4 regions of the Paenibacillus sp. 22594 genome follow, and region 3 is predicted to be linked to each of the others. Evidence: riboswitches for the same ligand, from Rfam matches in the RefSeq annotation. Region 3 holds a riboswitch; each other region holds the start of a gene.
What was found. Region 3 has a riboswitch for cyclic di-GMP ahead of ACTJKB_RS21360 (anti-repressor SinI family protein). Riboswitches for the same ligand answer to the same signal wherever they lie in the genome.
Positions count from the first base shown of each region.

Region 1: another riboswitch for cyclic di-GMP. It lies ahead of ACTJKB_RS24850 (choice-of-anchor A family protein); the one in region 3 lies ahead of ACTJKB_RS21360 (anti-repressor SinI family protein).
Region 2: another riboswitch for cyclic di-GMP. It lies ahead of ACTJKB_RS09860 (thiamine pyrophosphate-binding protein); the one in region 3 lies ahead of ACTJKB_RS21360 (anti-repressor SinI family protein).
Region 4: another riboswitch for cyclic di-GMP. It lies ahead of ACTJKB_RS16430 (PA14 domain-containing protein); the one in region 3 lies ahead of ACTJKB_RS21360 (anti-repressor SinI family protein).

Region 1 covers NZ_JBQENA010000009.1:174,882-179,660, forward strand. Annotated here, with positions in the region: gene ACTJKB_RS24845 (alpha/beta hydrolase) at 1-31, opposite strand, end outside; gene ACTJKB_RS24850 (choice-of-anchor A family protein) at 300-2,381, opposite strand; cyclic di-GMP riboswitch class I at 2,464-2,554, opposite strand; gene ACTJKB_RS24855 (ASCH domain-containing protein) at 3,670-4,092, opposite strand; gene ACTJKB_RS24860 (hypothetical protein) at 4,277-4,576, opposite strand; gene ACTJKB_RS24865 (hypothetical protein) at 4,673-4,779, opposite strand, start outside.
Region 2 covers NZ_JBQENA010000002.1:685,994-690,772, forward strand. Annotated here, with positions in the region: gene ACTJKB_RS09845 (3-oxoacyl-[acyl-carrier-protein] synthase III C-terminal domain-containing protein) at 1-49, opposite strand, end outside; gene ACTJKB_RS09850 (hypothetical protein) at 153-503, opposite strand; gene ACTJKB_RS09855 (carboxymuconolactone decarboxylase family protein) at 724-1,092, opposite strand; gene ACTJKB_RS09860 (thiamine pyrophosphate-binding protein) at 1,166-2,779, opposite strand; cyclic di-GMP riboswitch class I at 2,918-3,011, opposite strand; gene ACTJKB_RS09865 (methyl-accepting chemotaxis protein) at 3,510-4,760, opposite strand.
Region 3 covers NZ_JBQENA010000007.1:37,512-42,290, forward strand. Annotated here, with positions in the region: gene sipW (signal peptidase I SipW) at 1-184, shown strand, start outside; gene ACTJKB_RS21350 (TasA family protein) at 269-877, shown strand; gene ACTJKB_RS21355 (helix-turn-helix domain-containing protein) at 1,136-1,468, shown strand; gene ACTJKB_RS21360 (anti-repressor SinI family protein) at 1,573-1,728, opposite strand; cyclic di-GMP riboswitch class I at 1,757-1,850, opposite strand; gene ACTJKB_RS21365 (2-oxoglutarate dehydrogenase E1 component) at 2,288-4,779, shown strand, end outside.
Region 4 covers NZ_JBQENA010000004.1:504,143-508,921, forward strand. Annotated here, with positions in the region: gene ACTJKB_RS16430 (PA14 domain-containing protein) at 53-2,464, opposite strand; cyclic di-GMP riboswitch class I at 2,478-2,558, opposite strand; gene ACTJKB_RS16435 (sugar phosphate nucleotidyltransferase) at 2,772-4,145, opposite strand; gene ACTJKB_RS16440 (UDP-glucose dehydrogenase family protein) at 4,581-4,779, opposite strand, start outside.

The sequences.
Region 1 (4,779 bases), on a different contig from region 3:
GCAAGGCGGCAATTATAATTACACTCCACATGAATGTTTGTCACCTTTCTTCGGTAAAATGGAATCCCACTTAAGAGTGGCCTTAGCGCCACCCGATTTTTGCATAGTATAACATGGCTCGGGGACCAACTGGAAATCCAGCTGAATCCTGGAAAAATTCATTAAATGACCAAACAAAAGAACAGGACTCCTTCATGGTGAAGGGGCCCTGTTTTTATCACTTGTTTTACTGCTGTGAATTATATCCTCTAACCCGTTACGATGAAGTATTCCATCATCTATATGGCTTCCAGTTACTTTTACCGTTTGCGTTTATTGCTTCTTGCTGTTCTGCTGAGCAGCAAGCCCAAGCCTGCTATTCCCAGACCGGCGATGTAATAAGGTGCCGGACTGGATTCCCCGGTCTGCGGCAGCTTGTCGGGTGTATCCACACTGCCCAAAGGAATCTCATCATCTAGTATCACTTCATCCCCAGACTTCGGTGTTACTGTTGCTGACGGAGCAGGGGCAGGAGCTGGTGTAGGCTGGAGTGATGCTGTCGGCTGAGATGGAGCTAGCGTTGCCACCGGCCCCAAAGGTATTGGATCATCATTGATTACCGTATCGTCTACAATCGTACCGATTAACGTTGTTGGCGTTGGTGTTGGCACGGTTACCGGAACAAAAATGATTGTAGTGTTTGACGTTGGTGTCGGTGTTACTACGCTTGTAGGCGTAGGCGACGGGTTCACCACCGGTGATGGTGTCGCGCTTGGTGTTGGTGATGTCGATGCGCTCGGTGTTGGTGACGTCGATGCGCTCGGTGTTGGTGACGTCGATGCGCTTGGTGTTGGTGACGTCGATGCGCTCGGTGTTGGTGACGCGCTCGGTGGCGCTGTCGGCGTTGGCGTTGCCGATGCACTCGGCGTTGGTGACGTCGATGCGCTTGGTGTTGGTGATGTCGATGCACTCGGCGTTGGTGACGTCGATGCGCTCGGTGTTGGTGACGCGCTTGGTGGCGCTGTCGGCGTTGGCGTTGCCGATGCACTCGGTGTTGGTGACGTTGACGCGCTTGGCGTTGGTGACGCGCTTGGTGGCGCTGTCGGCGTTGGCGTTGCCGATGCACTCGGCGTCGGTGATGTCGATGCGCTCGGTGTTGGAGACGCGCTTGGTGTTGGAGACGCGCTTGGTGGTGCTGTCGGCGTTGGCGTTGCCGATGCACTAGGTGTTGGTGACGTCGACGCGCTTGGCGTTGGTGACGCGCTTGGTGGCGCTGTCGGCGTTGGCGATGCACTCGGCGTCGGTGATGCAGATGCGCTTGGTGTCGGTGATGTCGATGCGCTCGGCGTTGGAGATGTCGATGCGCTCGGCGTTGGTGACGTCGACGCGCTTGGCGTTGGTGACGTCGACGCGCTTGGTGTTGGTGACGTTGACGCACTCGGCGTTGGTGACGTTGATGCGCTTGGTGTTGGTGATGTCGATGCGCTCGGCGATGGTGATGTCGATGCGCTTGGTGTTGGTGATGTCGATGCGCTTGGTGTTGGTGTTGGCTTTATAGGTGGTTCCGACCCGTCATACGGATAGTGGTGCATCTGCACATAACCACTGAACGCTTTTGCGATTAGAGTGCCATGAAGTTCTGCGTGATCATAAAAGACGCTGGCATGAGGAGCCAGTATGGTGCCCTCAATGGTTGTATTCCCAATATTCAAAGAAGCAGCTTCATAGAAATTGAACAGTACCTTACGGGCTTTGCCTCCCCAGAATTGAAAATTAGGAATCTTCACCGAGCTCCCGCTCACATTAATAACCACGGTGGCATCACCTGTTATGTTGAACTGCAAGCCATTGGCATCAGCCAAATCAGCAGCGGCCAGACGAATGACATTATAGGAATCCGGAGCGTTAATGGTGATCTTCCCGTATTCTTTTACAAAAGGCTGTGTCTGCGGCAAAGCGGCTAATTCATCCGAACGCTGTATCAAAAACTGTTCCTCGGCTGCAAAATCAATCGGTGTTCCCTTCCGGGGAGTTTCCTTAAGGTCTGCACGTGTATTGGTTATACTGCCGCCATATACTGCTGCGCCATATATTGTACCGTCTGTCAGACTGAGATTCTTGCCTGCAACCAGCACATCCCCGCCAGGCGCATCCTTGGATACACCGTACCCTTGCAAAGTAATATTCCCTTCAGCCGCAAGCCTTCCATGAATCTGATCATATGATTGCGTGAAATCCCCAAATATAAATGCGTTAAAATTGCCGGCAACGCCCAAAACAGGTGTTGGGGTATACGGCATATTAGCCGCTGCACTAACGTTCCATCCCCAAGTAATCGTACTGCCCAATATCAACACCCCTGTCAGTAACAGAGCTGCTGCCTTCTGTGTTCTTTTTTTCAATCGCATGCACCTCCTAGTAACTTATTCTATGATTTCGCCAAAAACATATAACAACAAAAAAACCGCCACGAAGGGTTAGCTTCACGGCGGCCGGACGATCATAGCCCCTGCTTGCGGGCATTAGATTCCTGACTTTGCGTCCTGTCCTTTCGAACAGTTTGCGTTTATACATGATGGTGTGTAATTTGGCGATTCTTATGTAGTCTATGACAATTGTTACTTTCGAACTAGTTCCAGTTTATCCCTCCACCCCCCTATTGTCAATCTATTCCTTTAGTGTTTTTTCAGGTGCTTGGCACATACAGATATTGGACAACCCTTTGTACATAAGGGATTATAGCTTACATACACCAAAACTTCACTTGCATACGAAATAGCGTCGGATCTAAGGATTACTCTTAAAAAGTCCCAAACCTGCATTTTATCTGAAATTTAAAATATTAAAAATAGTATTATTGAACTATACGCCTAATATTCTCCAGACTTGCAAAAAAAACAAAAGAACTGCCACGGAAACAACCGTAAGCAGTTCTTGATCCACCTCTATGTATGCTATATGCGCTCTCGTAATCAGACAATGCGAATATAGCTGATTGGTATGTTACAGCAGTTGAATCCAGCCAATCATCGACATCCATAACGGAATGCTCAAAAATAAACCAAATGCCAAACCACGGCGGAGACTTCCTTCATGACTCATCATCATTCTCCTCTTTGGGGTGCTTTATTTCTTACACTTTAATCTTTAGTATTTCAAATTTAATATATAATAATTCTTCGTATTTTATTGTGAAAAATATCACATTTATTGATCTTGTTTATAAATACTTAGGGTCAGTCAAACAAAATAAAAAAAACGGGCCTCGCCAAGGGAGTTGGCAAGACCCTGTAAGCTATCTATAAACACTGGGGAGTGTCTGGTACATTCAATATATATCCTTAACCTGAAAACAAGCTTATAATTACATAAAAATTACATTAAAAGCTTCCAATAGCCCAGGGTGCCTAAAAAAACGACCAGCGCCACGGGAAAGATAATTTTCCGGCTAACCTTATCCTCGAACGAAAAATACAAACACAGCATACAAAGCCACGCAATAAGGAGACTTCCCATTTCCTATGCATACGCCCTTTCTTATCATCCTGATGATCACGCGGGGTTCATTTCATTGGCTGCACCAACGGCCTTATAAGAAGATTACCCGCGAGTCAGCCGGTTCATACCCAATAATGGCTTGGGCCGCTAAATAAATTTCGATTATGCCAAAAGGTTGTACAGCCCAGCGGTTCACTGCTCTCCCTCCAGCACAGGGTGTTCCCAGAAGCTCAGCCTGCCTTTTGCGGGAATCGGATGAACAAGCGCCGTTACCTCTTCCAGCTTCCAGGCATAACGCCCTTGTGAATAATCGCCAAAAGCAAATTCATTGCCGCCCGGCCAGCCCGCTCCGGAATCCTCATCCGTCACCTGGTAGCAGTCGGCCAGACGGCTTGTAGCGATAATGGCTCCGAGAGGAAGGTTGTCTGCACTGAATCCATGCCGTGCCAAAGCCGACTGGATCGGCTCCTGCCTGCAGGCGGATTTGTCGATCCCCATCCCGGCATGAATAGCCAGCTCACCACGGTATGCTGTTTGCCAGGAACGGGTCTCGAACTGCTTTTCCTTAAGAGCAATTAAGGTGGCCCAAGGCTGCCGGACCGTGAGACATTTCATCTTGTGCCTATTCCCCTCTCCAGAAGAGCAAAAAACGCAGCCTCCCGAACATCCGGAAAGCCGCGCCGCCTATTGTTTATCGGGATGCCGGCGAAGGAGCATGAAGCCCCTGCCTGCGCATTGTGTGTGCTTTCTACTACTGTATTGTATGACTCTATGGGGTTCTATGCAACTTTTACTGTCGTTATTGGTAAAACAAATGATGGATAAACTCCGGAACCACCCACGCATGAGGATTGACAATCACCCTGAATATGGAAAGGACGAGCGAAAGAGGTTCACTTATACCTATATCCGCTCCGCCCCAGCCGGGTTGAGAAGAAGGTTTGGAATCATCAAGTCCATACTTTTCTATCAGCCTTTCTTGGATGCCGCTGTCTGTAGTTATCGTTCCGCCATCCGCCGCATGGGCAGGTCCGGGCTGTAGAAGCATTACGAAGACCACAAGCAGACTTGTAACAATTAGTATGTATTTACGCCACATCTACCGTTTCCCCGTTTCCGTTCTATTTTTTCGAAGGCTTCTCCATTATTGAGATCTCACCTGATGAATAATCCAGAAAATATGCTGTTTGTGATTTTAAATTGTAGTACAAAAATTTCGTGGCACCATTTTTAGGCCAGTCCTGTTTTTTAAAATTATAGCTCCTTCTTGAGAAAACAAGGACCATGTGTGTTCAATTAAAT
Region 2 (4,779 bases), on a different contig from region 3:
TTTTGCTTGGATGATAGATATCAATGTCCTTAATTCGTATCCCGGCCATGGTAATCCTCCTAAAAGTTAATGAGCGATTCTTCCCGTCCTCAAGTTTTGTACAAAACTTGCTTCTCAACCATCATTCAGGCTGGTGAGCCTTGAAACAATACTTAAGATTGAACGGTCGAAGTAATCTCCAGGTTTTCAAGTCCAGCCTTGCGGCCGAGACGCGCGAGCTGCATTTTAAGGATAGGGTTATTTTCAAGGGTCAGGCTTACCTTTTCAAAACCATCTGCTTTGAACATGATAAAGCAGCCTTCCAGCAGAGGCACAACATCAGGAGCTGTAACATTTAATTTTCTGCAGTCAATTTGCAGTGCATATTCTGAAGGTGTGATCGGGTTAACGGTCTGCTGATAAGCTTGAATCGATTTGAGACCATCCTCATTGGAGAAAGTGCCTTCTAATTCAATATTAATGACCTTGTTAACAGAATCGGTTTTCAAAATAAATTTACCCATGTGCTCATCTCTCCCAAAATTAAATGTGTGATACGAATAACGGAATGTCGACTGTACGTTGTCGTTCAGTCATAGAATATATCCAAAATAACTTGTAGTTTTACGCCTGGATTCGACACAAAAACCATAGTTTTGGGATATTTTCCCTCTAATATAATCATATATTTCTCAAATAAGCAAGAAAAAAGTCGAATTGTGTATAAAATTGTTGAAAAAGAATTTATTGGATTTCCTCAAGCGTTGCTAGCAGCACATTAAAAGCAGTAATGACTCTTGGAGCGCCGATACAAGGCACCAGATGCAGTAAGATCCCTTTGATCTGATCCACAGTCATTCCGACGCTGAGCGCCATCACATAATGGACCCCGAGCTGCTCGAATTGCCCCATAGTAATCAAAGATGAAATAACAGCAATTTCCTTCCAGTCGGAACCAATCGTTGTGCGCTGAAAAATGTCCCCGTAGGCGTTGCCCATGATGTACTCGGCCAGTTCGGGAAAATGCTCTTTAACTGGAGCCAGTGCTTTGGCGCCGTAGTCGCCGGACAGGTTGGTAAAATGCTTTAGACCGCTGTTAATGGTGTTATCCACAGAGATGCCTCCTGAATTTTAATGAGCGGCAAGGATCGGCCATGAAAAGCATGATTCTTACCGCTGCTAAATCTTAGTTGAGATTCAACGTCCTATGGGCCGTTGGAGGCACTTCATCACGGTCCGTCAACAATTCAATGACAGCTACACGGTTTGACGCAACAGCGGCTTGTACAGCAATGTTGAATTGCTCCGCAGTTTCGCATTTGTAGCCTGTAGCTCCGAGTGACTCAGCGAATTTCACGGCATCCATAGGTACCTCGAAGATCGTGCCGTCAATTCTGCCTGTGGTCTTCTCCATCCCCTTAAGCGCCATATCCAGCTGCATGTTATTCACTACGATAAAGATTACCGGAATATTCTTGCAGACTGCGGTGTTGATTTCAGCACCAAGCATCATGAAACAGCCATCCCCGGTTATGCAGAAAATGGTTTCTTCAGGGGAAGCCACCTTAGCGCCAATAGCCATGCCAATGGAGTTGCCCATACAGGCAAAATAGGCATCGAAGACAAAACTGCCCGGTTTTTTCACGTTGTACCATTTCACAGCGTTGAAGCCATGGCTGCCGTCATCCACAAAAACGGTGTTGTTGTAAGGAATCAAATCGCTCAAGGTACTCATGACCGAAGCTAATGACAGCTTGGAGAGAACAGGCAACTCTTCCGCATAATGAACATCGGTTTCTGATATGTGTTTTTTTATAGCAGCGGTATCAATATTCTTTAGATAAAAAGCCAAGTTGTCGCGTAAATCGCCGCCTATAGAGATGGTCTGTGAAGATAAAATTTTTCCTACGAAGGTAGGGTCTACGTCAAATTGGATAAGTGTCTTCGGGTGATTTTCAGCCTTTAGATTGCAGATGGTCATGTCACTCAGACGTGATCCAAGCACAATGAACAGATCACTGCGGTTCAATAAATCTTCACCGTGCTTGCAGCCGCCAACACCAATTGGTCCATGATACAACGGGTGATCCCAAGGGATCGCACCTTTGCCTCCCGGTGAAGTAACGACAGGGATGTTAAAAGTTTCAGCCAGCTGAATGAGCTCTTGGTGTGCAGTAGAACGGTTAACCCCTTTGCCGGCAATAATAATAGGATGGCTGGAGGCATTGATTGCTGAAATCACGCGTTCGAAATTAGCAGTGCTTACGAGATGTTCACGCTCAGGGATCACTATCCGGCATTCTTCCAGCATTTCCGTCTGCACATCAAACGGGATACATAAATGGACCGGACCGCGCTGTCCGCCTAACGCGATAGAAATAGCATGGTTAAATAGGGTGCTAAAATGATCGCCGCGCTCCACCATTTTACTAAAGAGTGTAGCGGGTCTGAACATGTCCGCCAGGTCGGCCAGATAAGACGAAGAATCCTGGCACTGGGGAATTCCCAGTTCTTTGATAGATTGATGTCCGGTAATGAACAGCACAGGCAGGTTGTTCGCTTTAGCATGTGCTGCAGCAGTAAGGAGGTTGGTTCCGCCTGGACCCGAGGTCCCAAAAGCTACACCCAGCCTGCCGGTTTTGAGAGCATAGCCTGCTGCTTCGAACCCGGAACTGGACTCATGTCTGCCAGGAATAAATTCAATCCCGTAATCAACCATTTTCAGAACTACGGGACAAATAGACTTACCGATTATGCCAAAAGAATGTGTTACGCCGAGGTTTCGTAGTGCCTCAGCCATATAATCTGCGACTGTTTTCAGAAAATCCACCTACCCAATGTTTTTATTTAGCAAAAATAGAAAACCTGCACTCACGAGAGTACAGGTCGGCTGCAATGAATGACCGTAAAGAACAAGGTTTCCCCAGACCTTCGGTTGTTCAGCAACCTGGCTGTCATGGTCCCAAAAAAATGAGACTGTAGATCCATGGCTTTGCGTCATTCCCTTTCGGAGAATTTTGCCGTTATGATGCATTGAAAAAATGCATATTTTTACTTTACAATATATTTCTAACTCCTCTTTTGTCAATATATTTGTGCTGAAAAGCTCAGTTTTTGACGAAATTAACGAACAATGTTGATTGTAAAAAGACGTGCAGTTTAGAGTGGAAAATAGGGCGAACCCCAAAATATTCTAGTACAAAAAAGTCTTAATAATACAAATTGTGGAGTAATATTGAAACGGAAATCGAATAGGTACATGGAACTATATTTTTATCGGAAAAAGGATTATTTGACCGAAACAATAGGACGGAGCCTTTCTCTATCTGGGTTAATAAGGCTAGTGAACGAAACACCCTTCAGATCCAATCGCATACATTTTATTATTTTCAGTAAAAATAGCGGAGAGAAGTGCAAAAGAAATAACAGTTCTTACTGCTGCGAAAAAACCGGATTAATTGAAAATAACATTGATTATTTTGTGAACAAAAAAAGACCGCTTCATATGAAACGGCCTGAGAAAAAAGAGGTTAAAATTTGAAAATGTGGATCGTTTTCTGGAGTTGGAATACAGCTTGGGTCATTTTCTCTGTTTCTACGGCAACAGACTGAAGGGCATTAATTTGTTCGTTCATTGCTGCTGATACCTCTTGGGTTCCTGCCGCAGTTTCTTCAGTAATAGCAGAGATGTTTTCGATAGCTCCAGAAATTTTCAACGCGCTCTCCAGCATGATGTCACTCTCAGAAGAGAAGGAAGCAATTTGCTCAGTTATGTACTGAACGCTTTGCACAATCTGGGCGAAAATATTCGCTGTTTCAATGATCATTTCATTTTGTACTTGAACGACTTCCTCATTGATGGCAATATTCTCAATCGCTTGCTTGATATCGTTCTCAATACTGCGTACCAGACTGAATACTTCTTTGGTGGAGGCTGTAGATTCCTCGGCAAGCTTGCGCACTTCCTGGGCTACAACAGCGAAACCACGACCATGATCACCGGCACGTGCAGCTTCGATCGATGCATTGAGTGAGAGCAGGTTGGTCTGCTCGGCGATTTCTGTAATGGTTTTGGTGATCATCGTGATCCCCCGGGCATTGTGTGATAGTGCTTCAATCGTGTCGGCGACCTTCTGGGTAGCTTGTATATTCTTGCGCATGCCTTCTGCTTGAGTATCCACGGATTGGCGGCCTTTCTCAACTAATTCTAGCGTATGTATGGAACGTCTGTTCATTTCTTTGGTAGAGCTTGTGTAATTTGAAACCTTGGTTTCAATGTCTTTGATGGATTCGGTCATATCGGCGATGTCCACGGAAATTTCATTTGCGCCTAGAGCCAGTTCATTGGAAGAGGAGGAGACCTGGGCCATTACGATCTTCAGATTCTGATTCTTGTCCTCGATCCCGCGGCTGGCATCCATAACCTGTCGGGTAATCTGCGACGCTTCGGTAAGTATTTTCTTCAGCTTGTCGACCATCGTATTGAAGGAACGGCTGACTTCACCCATGGAACCGTTCTCATCTGCCCGGGTTGTAAAGTCACCCTTGGCAATCGTGTGGGTTACGTTGGAGATGTCATCAAAAGAGGATGTAAGCGTTCTCTCAATGAAGCGTGCAAGAGGGAAGGTCAGTGCAGCCAATACCGCTACCAATATAATGCCGATAATCATCTTGCCCATCACTACAAGTGTGATTAGTACAGGGACAGCGAATAGAGCGGCAACCAAGTAACAACCGGCTACAATTCTCTGTTTTAACGGAAGCTTGTTCATCCAGTCCATCATAAAAAGTTCCCCCTAA
Region 3 (4,779 bases):
TCCTTATGTAGGATATGCCATGAATTTTGCCGCCTCCAAAGCCGGCAGTGTGGTCCTGATGATCGTTCCCGGACTGCTGCTCCTGCTCTATGCGCTCTACAGTTCATGGAAGGCTCTTACGGCGCTTGAGAAAAAAAACACCGTGCTTCCCCAGGCACCTCCGGGAACTGACATACAGCCCTGATCCGATTGTCCGCTTCCGCCTACGAAACGGAAGATACAATATACATTTATCATTCGCTTTACTAATCAGAGGAGGAATTAGAATATGGGTATCAAGAAAACATTGGGTTTTGGCATGGCATCGGCAGCACTCGGTTTGTCTTTGATTGGCGGAGGAACCTTCGCATATTTCAGCGATACTGCGACAAGTACGGCAACCTTCGCAGCAGGCACACTGGATCTGAATTCTGATCCTTCCGTAATCGTGGATATCCCTAACCTGAAACCGGGTGATACCGTAAGCAAAACCTTCAAGCTCAAAAATGACGGAACCCTGGATATCGGCTCAATATTGCTGAAGACCACCACAGAGATTACAGATACGCTTGGCGACAACAACGGTGTCGATCTCAGCAAATTCATCAAGGTTAAATTTCTGAAAAACAATGATAAAGGAACCATTCTCACACCGGAGGTTGTCGTATACGAAACCACACTGGATGCCTTGAAGAGCCAAACCCCCGATCTTGTAAACAATACCGGTCTGGATCAAATCTGGACGGAAGCTGACGGCATCAAAGCTCAGAGCAGCGACAGCTTTACAGTCAAGTTCGAATTCGTTGACAACGGTGAAACGCAGAACTATTTCCAAAAGGATAAGCTGAAGCTGACTTGGAACTTCGAGGCCAAACAAGGCCCTAAAAAAGATTATTAATTCATAACGGACTGCATTCTGAAGCAGCCTACCCTGATTCCGGAGCCGGAGCAGATTAGGCTGTTTTTTCTTTGTAACGATTGATTTTTGTCCGTTTTACGGAAATTTGTTATACTGACAAGTGGAAACGGCTTCGCCGTCATTTAAAGACGGTATCCGCTTCAGCGAGAAATATAAGGATAATTTATAGCGTGAAACATATAAATTCTTATATTTTAACAATAAGTACGGAGGGGCGTTGTAATCGTGCCGGATAATATGGGAAGTCGCATCCACCAACTCCGTCTGGAAAAAGGCTGGTCCTTATCCGAATTAGCGGACAAGGCTGATGTGGCAAAATCATACTTAAGCAATGTAGAAAGAAATATCCAATCCAACCCCTCTATTCAATTCATCGAAAAAATCGCCGATGCGCTCCAGGTGTCTATCCACAGCCTGCTCTATGGCGAGCCCTCAGAGACTGACGAATCCGCACTAGATGGCGAATGGTTCCGGCTCGTTCAGGAAGCCATGGCTTCCGGTATAAGCAAACGGGAATTCAAAGAATTCCTCGATTATCAAAAATGGCGGCTGGAGCAGAAGGATCAATAATGGACGATCGTCCTAGGTTGTCCTAAGGCTCCAGCGATACAGAAAAGGGCACAGCGTATGACCGCTGTGCCCTTTTCTGTATGTATTCCCGCAAAGTAACGCCCCTACATCACCTGCAACGTTGTCTTTTCACTTAAAAACCGGCGGATTTCATCTGCCCCGATGCCTGCTTTCTTCGCCGACATCAGCAAATACACCCATTCTAGATCCAGATCACCCATCAGCAGTTCTCCGTCATTCCCCTGGTTGGACTTATCCAAGATATCTCCTCCTAGAATTTTTGCGTCCCCAGGCAGTCCGGCCGTCGTAGTAGTTGAAGCATTTCTACATTAGACCCGAGACTTTGTGTCCCTGCCTTTCAGCAGGTTTACCCTTTACTGGATCCTTTACATGAAAGGATCTGGTTAGAAAACAATGAAACCGTTATCCGCAATAACATTATATAAGATCTCACAAGAAAAGTGTGTCGATTTATGGAATTTATTTATGACAAGTAGTGCAAAAGAACAGTTTTTTTTGCTGGGATTTGTCCAATAGATATGACCTTAGGAACTGTTCATGAAGCATTTGTGGGCATTCGTAGGTAATTATCACCTTATTATACGGTTCACATCCAGCTTCCGGTAACCGATATCCGTTTTTCATCATTTAAGGACTGAATCATGCCGTTTTGCGAACGGATTCCCCGAAAGTATGAATTGATTACACGCCTTGAAAGTAGCACAATAAGATGAGGAATGAAACCGCAACCATCGCAGCTCCACTGGGCGCCCAAGCCTCATGCGGCACGTGGAGTTCATCCGTTAGGAGGATGTATTCATGGCAGTTAAAGAGCCCTATAACGAATCCATTTGGAGTAAGTATCACGGCCCCAATCTGGGCTACATTCAAGAAAAATATGAGCAATTTGTTCATGATCCTTCATCCGTAGAACATCATTACCGCGATTTGTTTACCGTTTCCGGCCCTCCTCCGCTCGCTCCGGATGCCGTTCAGGCCCCGCAACCGGCCCTTTCGGGAGACACCGCGTGGCTTAGAAAGGCCGTACGAGCTTCCAAGCTAATCGCCAATATTCGTATATATGGCCATATGGCCGCCAATATCGATCCGCTGGAGCAGGGGAACAACCCTATGGCGAAATGGCTGGATTATCAAACCTATGACTTGACCCGCGAGGACCTGATTGCCTTGCCTGCCTCGCTGATCTGGGAGAATGCGCCGCCGGATGTTCATACCGCCTGGGATGCCGTTCACCGGATGCGTCAGGCATATACGCAGACTATCGCCTACGAATTCGGACATGTGCACGACGAACAGGAGCTTCGCTGGCTGAACAGTCAAGCAGAGTCCACAAGCTCCCCCGCGCCGCTGAATAATACTGAGCGCAAAGAGCTGCTGAACCGCCTGATCCAGGTAGAGCAGTTTGAGACCTTCCTGCATAAGACCTTTGTCGGCCAAAAACGCTTCAGCCTGGAAGGCAATGACGCGCTGGTTCCCATGCTGGACGAGATTGTCCGTGCCGCCGCGCATGATGGTGCAGAGCATATCCTGATGGGCATGGCCCACCGCGGACGGCTGAATGTGCTGGCTCATATTCTCGGAAAACCCTATGATATTATTTTCTCGGAATTCCATCATTCTCCGAATAAGGAGCTTTTCCCTTCTGAAGGCTCCATGGGCATTAACTACGGCTGGACCGGCGATGTGAAATACCATCTGGGCGCTGACCGCGCCGTGCGCGAGGGCGAGACCGTCCGGACCCGGATTACACTGGCCAATAACCCAAGCCATCTGGAATTCGTCAACCCTGTCGTTGAAGGCTTTACACGTGCAGCTCAGGAAGACCGGAATTCCCCGGGTTTGCCGCAGCTCGACACGAACAAGGCCATTGCTGTGCTGATGCATGGGGATGCCGCTTTTCCCGGCGAAGGGATTGTTGCGGAAACGCTCAACATCGGCAAGCTCAAAGGGTACTCCAATGGCGGTACGGTGCATATTATCGTCAATAACCGGATCGGTTTCACTACCGAAAGTGAAGATTCCCGTTCTACCCATTATGCCAGCGACCTTGCCAAAGGCTATGAAATCCCCGTGGTTCATGTCAATGCCGATGATCCGGAGGCCTGCATCTCGGCTGTCCGCTTGGCCAGCGCCTACCGCAATCAGTTCAAGAAGGATTTCGTGATTGATCTGATCGGATACCGCCGCCACGGCCATAATGAGATGGATGATCCTGAAACCACACAGCCGATTGTGTACGGCAGAGTGCGGAACCATCCCACGGTCTACCGTATCTATGCGGAACGCCTGCAGCGGGAGAAGATCATCACAGCAGATGATGTGAGCCAGATGAACCTTGATGCCGAAAAAGTGCTGCAGGAAGCCTTCGACCTGATGAAGGATGGCAAGCGTAAGAACGGAGAAGCCAAAACCTCGGTACCACTCGAAACGGAAGCAGCCCAGCCGCAATCCACGGCGGTGCAGCTGGAGCAGCTGCAGCAGATCAACCGGGAGCTGCTTACGGTACCGGAAGGCTTCAAGGTGTATCCGAAGCTGGAGCGGATTCTGCAGCGCCGCAAGGATGCGCTGAATGACGGGGAACGGGTAGACTGGGCACTGGCCGAAACGCTGGCATTCGCCACTATCCTGAAGGACGGTACGCCGATCCGCCTAAGCGGCCAGGATTCCCAGAGAGGGACCTTCGCCCACCGTCATCTGGTGCTGCACGACAGCGAGACAGGTGCGCTGTTCTCTCCGCTGCACCAGCTTAGCAATTCCAAGGCCTCCTTCGGGGTGTACAACAGCCCGCTCTCGGAAGCCTCGGTACTCGGCTACGAATACGGCTACAATGTGTTCGCGCCAGAAACCTTCGTGATCTGGGAAGCACAGTATGGCGACTTTGCCAATGCCGCTCAGGTTATCATCGACCAGTTCATCGCTGCCGGACGCGCGAAATGGACCCAGCGCAGCAATCTGACGATCCTGCTGCCGCATGGGTATGAAGGGCAAGGCCCTGAGCACTCCAGTGCCCGGCTGGAACGGTATCTGCAGCTCTCCGCTGAGGAGAACTGGACCGTAGCCAATCTCAGCTCCGCTGCGCAGTATTTCCATCTTCTGCGCCGTCAGGCAGCCTTGTGCGGCAAGGGGGATGCCCGCCCGCTCGTGATCATGGCTCCGAAGAGCTTGATCCGTAACCCGCGCAGCACCTCCTCCGGAGCCGAGCTGGCTTCCGGCGGATTCCAGCCTGTATTTCCCGAGCCGCTCCTTGGCGGCAGTCCAGGGGAGATCAAACGCCTGGTAGTGTGCAGCGG
Region 4 (4,779 bases), on a different contig from region 3:
AATTGTAACGTCTTAACCAGTATCGGCGTTCGGTGATGAATTCAGCAGTACTTTAGGAAGCGGAAGGAAGGAACAGTGCGCTGGCAGGGACCGTCCCCTTGACTTGACTTGGACTTTCCCACATCAGCCGCGCTCTTGCATCCCCTTGGTTCTCGTAATACTCCACTTTGATATCATATAGTTGCCCGGCTTGCAGGCTTATGCTTCCTGTGCGTTCGGTCCCGCTCTGCTTCATCCAGCTGTCAATGACAAGAGTGTTATTGACCCAAACGCGGACACCATCATCTGATGTTGTATAAATCTGATAGGTTTCGCTATACAGCGGTTTGATCTTGCCACTCCATCTTACGGAAAAGAAATCAATGCCAATCGCAGCATCCGGTGTACCCAGCCGCCAGTTGAAATCCAGCAAAGCATCGGTGCGTACAACTGTGGGAGCACCGGTTAACTGCATATTATTGAAATATTCCGCCTGCAGCCCGTTTGCTGTAGGGGCCACTGTTAGAGCCGGCGTTGGTGCCAGTGTTGGCACCGGTGTTGGTGTCGGCGTCGGTGTTGGTGTTGGCACCGGTGTTGGTGTCGGTGTTGGCACCGGTGTTGGTGTCGGTGTTGGCACCGGTGTTGGTGTCGGTGTTGGTGTTGGCACCGGCGTTGGCACCGGCGTTGGCACCGGCGTTGGTGTAGGTGTTGGCACCGGTGTTGGTGTTGGTGTTGGTGTTGGTGTCGGTGTTGGTGTTGGTGCTTCTACAAGCGCCAGCGATGTTTTGCTTACGCTGGCTGCTGACGTATTTACAAACAATGCGCTTGTTGGGACAGTCGCTTTGACCTGGCTTGCGCTTTGCCACATCAAACGAATGTTGGCATCGCCTGCATTTTCATAATATTCCACTCTGATATCATAGAGCTGTCCAGCCGTCATAGCGATACTTCCGAAACGTTCGGTTCCGCTCTGCTTGGTCCAGCTGTCGATTACGGCTATGCCATTAATCCAGACACGGATACCATCGTCAGAAGTAGTGATAATCTGGTAGGTCTCACTGTATAAAGGCTTGATCTGCCCGGTCCAGCGGGCCGAGACCCCATCCACCTTTATGGAGCTGGCCGGTGAGCCTTGACGCCAGTTGAAATTAAGCAGAGCGTCGTCACGGACCATTGCAGGTGTGCCTGAAAGCGTCATGTTGTTGAAATACTCTCCGTGAAGTCCATTCACAACAGGCGTCTGTACTGTATCACCGGACGCTGGAGTGGTTATTGGCTTTACCGTTGCTGTGGGTACAGGCGCTGGCGTAGCAGTCGGCGTTGGTGTTGCCGTCGGTGTGGCAGTTGGCGTAGCAGTCGGTGTTGCAGTTGGCGTTGCCGTCGGTGTAGCAGTTGGTGTTGGCGTTGCCGTCGGTGTGACAGTTGGAGCAGGTGTCTGCACTACCCCAGCTTTATATTCATTAAGCGATACTGTGTAGCTGTCACTCATAAAATTTTTGATGGTATCTGTACTGTTATTCTCATAGAGCATTTTTCCCCAGTTCATCATGTATACCCATTTTCTCTGGGAAAGCTGGAGCTTGGCTGTACTTGGCATTTCACCATTTTCGCCGATAGCAATGGGTTTGCCGTTCGCGAGGATCAACAGGTTGTCATAATACTTGTTCATATAATCATTGTTATATATATCTGCTGCAAGGACGTCTACCTTACCCGCTCCCGGATAGGTCAGTTCGTATGGATCAGACCAGGCATTGGGAGCATTCGGGTTCCATACCCACAGCAGGTTGTTTAATTGATGAACGCCCACAAAACGCTCATACATAATATTCCAAAGTTCCGCAAAATTGTTTTTCTTCCCCCACCAGAACCAGTTGCCGTTCATTTCGTGGTAAGGTCTCCAAAGTACAGGAACGCCCGCGTCCCGCAAGCTTTTGAGCGAAACCGCCACTTTGTCGAGATCGGCGATGAGGCTGTTGTATTGGGCTGTTCCAGGTGTTACATACTTATTGAAGTCCTCTTGGCTGAGCGTCTTCTGCACATTGGACCACAGATAGGAGGTCCCGGGCAGTTGCTCATGGAAGGTCATGGCGACGATGCCGCCATTTTTATACCAGTTGATCGCACTGTTCACTACATTTTTGCGCTGAGTTGCTGCAGTACTTTCCGACTGGCCGCTGATCACGCCAAGCTCGAATCCGTGGAGGGCAGCGAATTGTCCGCTGGTTCCCTTTAGTTTGTTACTGAACTCATCCGGGCTCTCCAGGTAGTCATGCTGGCCTGTGATAATGCCTTTTCCGGAAATGGTGTACAGATTGTCAAGCAGCTTGACAGCTTCAGCTGAAGCATCCGGATTAACCGGTGCTGAAGAACTCGAAGCAGCTGCGGTCGAAGGCGCAGCCCCCAAACCCAGTGGTACAGCAGTCAACAACAGGGCAATCGTTAAAATGGTGCACAGCAGACGCGACTTACGGTAAGTTGTCAAAATTCATCTTCCTTTCGGTAGCCAGGCTGCCACTCTTTCGAAGGCCCTATAGCTTTGCGTCCCTATCTTTCGATTAGGTTTGCCTTTTTCGTTTTGGAAGGATTTATCCCTCTTACCGTAAGTATCGTCTCTATTAAATTTTTAGTTTAGAGCATTAATGAATTTTTCTTAATAAATGGTTCTTAATACCTGTTTTGGATTTGCCACAATTGGGTAAATAGATATTTTAGCCCTATGTTTAGGACCACCCAACACAGGTTCCGGGACGGTTCAGTCGAATTCTACAGCGCGTTAAGCGCTGCTATTTTCACGAAATAAATTGCTGAAGAGCAATATCTTTCCAGTCCAGTGTGATGCGGATATTATCCTCTTCTACCAGCTCTGAACCGGTCTGCACCTCAATGAACTCCACATCGGTCAACGCCAGGATTGCATGTTTCGTGCCTTCCGGTATGCGCACAACATCTCCCGCTTTCACATTATGCATCTTCTCATTCAGCACAATGCTGGCTTCCCCGCTGACGATCGTCCAGATTTCACTGCGTTTGTGATGCAGCTGATAGCTGATGTTTTTTCCTTCGGCTATGAAAATCCGCTTGGTCAGCACCTCGTTGCCCTCATCATATTTCACATAATCAATAACCTTATAGTGGCCCCAGCGGCGTTCCTCGTACATGGGTCTTTGTTCAAAAGACTTCAGCACTTCCTTAATCCGCGGGCTTTCCGCTTTGTGAGTAACCAGAATGCCATCCGGGCTGGCTGCGATGATTAAATCTTTCGCACCGATGACTGTAATCGGAATATCCAGTTCGTTGATCAGGCAGGTTCCTTCAGAATCGGCAGTCACGAACCCTTTGCCCACGTGGTTGCTGCTCATTTCCTCGGTGAGGGTATTCCAGGTGCCAAGATCCTTCCAGAAACCGGCGTACGGCTGAACGACGATATTCTCCTCTTTTTCCACCACTTCGTAGTCAAAACTGATGGAAGCCAGCAATTTATATTGCTTCTGCAGCTCCTCATAGTTCAAAGGCAAACCTTTACGCTGCAAAATATCCAGTAAATAACCCAAGCGGAATGCAAATACTCCGCAGTTCCACAACGCGCCCTTGCTGATCAGTTCCTCAGCCTGTACACGGTCCGGCTTCTCCTGGAAATGGCTCACCTGCAGATAGCCGCTTGCCGCCGCCTCGTCGCTTGTAGGAATAATATAGCCGTATTTCTCAGAAGCCAGCTCAGGAACAACACCCATCAGCGCCAGGTTTGCGCCGCTTTGTTCCATCGTTGCTTCAAGCTGGACGACGGTGTCAAAAAATGATGCCTCCACATAAGGATCGACCGGCAAAATGGCCACGGTCTCGCTGGGAGACACTCCTGCCACCGAATACAGATAAGCTGCAGTCAAAGCGATGGCCGGGAAGGTATCACGGCGTTCCGGCTCCACAATGATTGGCACTTCTGTGCCGAGCTGGCTCTGTATCATCTCCACTTGGCTGCGGCCGGTCGCAAGGTAGGAGGATTCCGCCATCCCTGTCTCCTGCAGCTGTCTCCATACACGCTGTACCATGGACTCCGGCTCACCTGCCGGACTTTGCAGTACCTTCAGAAATTGCTTGGAACGTGAATCATTGGACAAAGGCCAGAGACGTTTACCAGAGCCGCCAGATAGAAGTACCAGTTTCATATGTGAACCCTCCTATTTATGTTTTGTCGCGAAAATATCGGATTGTTATCGTAAGCTTCTGCCGGGTGGCTGACGCATGAAGGATAGGAATGCCACTCTCGCTTTATGCTGCATGACAATGTTTAAGGTCAACTGTTGCGGGAGTCACTGCAAGGAATGTTTGGACTTTCGGCCGCTGTTGTCTGCAGATTTCTTGATTTAAACCGCTGGTCACGGTGGAAATCTGCAGACAAAGGCGGACGCTACGCTCCTACAGTTCCAAAATTCCTCTCCGTTCCTTCCCTTAACAGCTTCCCAAGCAGCATTTTCACTGTAGCCAGCTACAGTGAATTCCTCTAACCTTCAACTGGCTTCACCCGCAGGCGAAGCGCCCTGCTAAAGATCCAGCATTGCCGCTTGTTTGGGCTGCAGGCAAGAGCAGATAAGATCAAAGGATTAGACCGCACCGGCTACGCTGGGGGAGTAGCCGCTCAGGCCCCCCATTTGCGGGCGGCCGACGGAATGATATTCGAGCCCGGTGCCCTCGATCTGCTCTTTGGAGTACACGTTGCGGCCATCGATCAGCACCTGGCGGCGCATGCTCTCCGCAAGCTTATGCAGATCAATATCCTTGAACATGCTCCAGTCGGTCAGC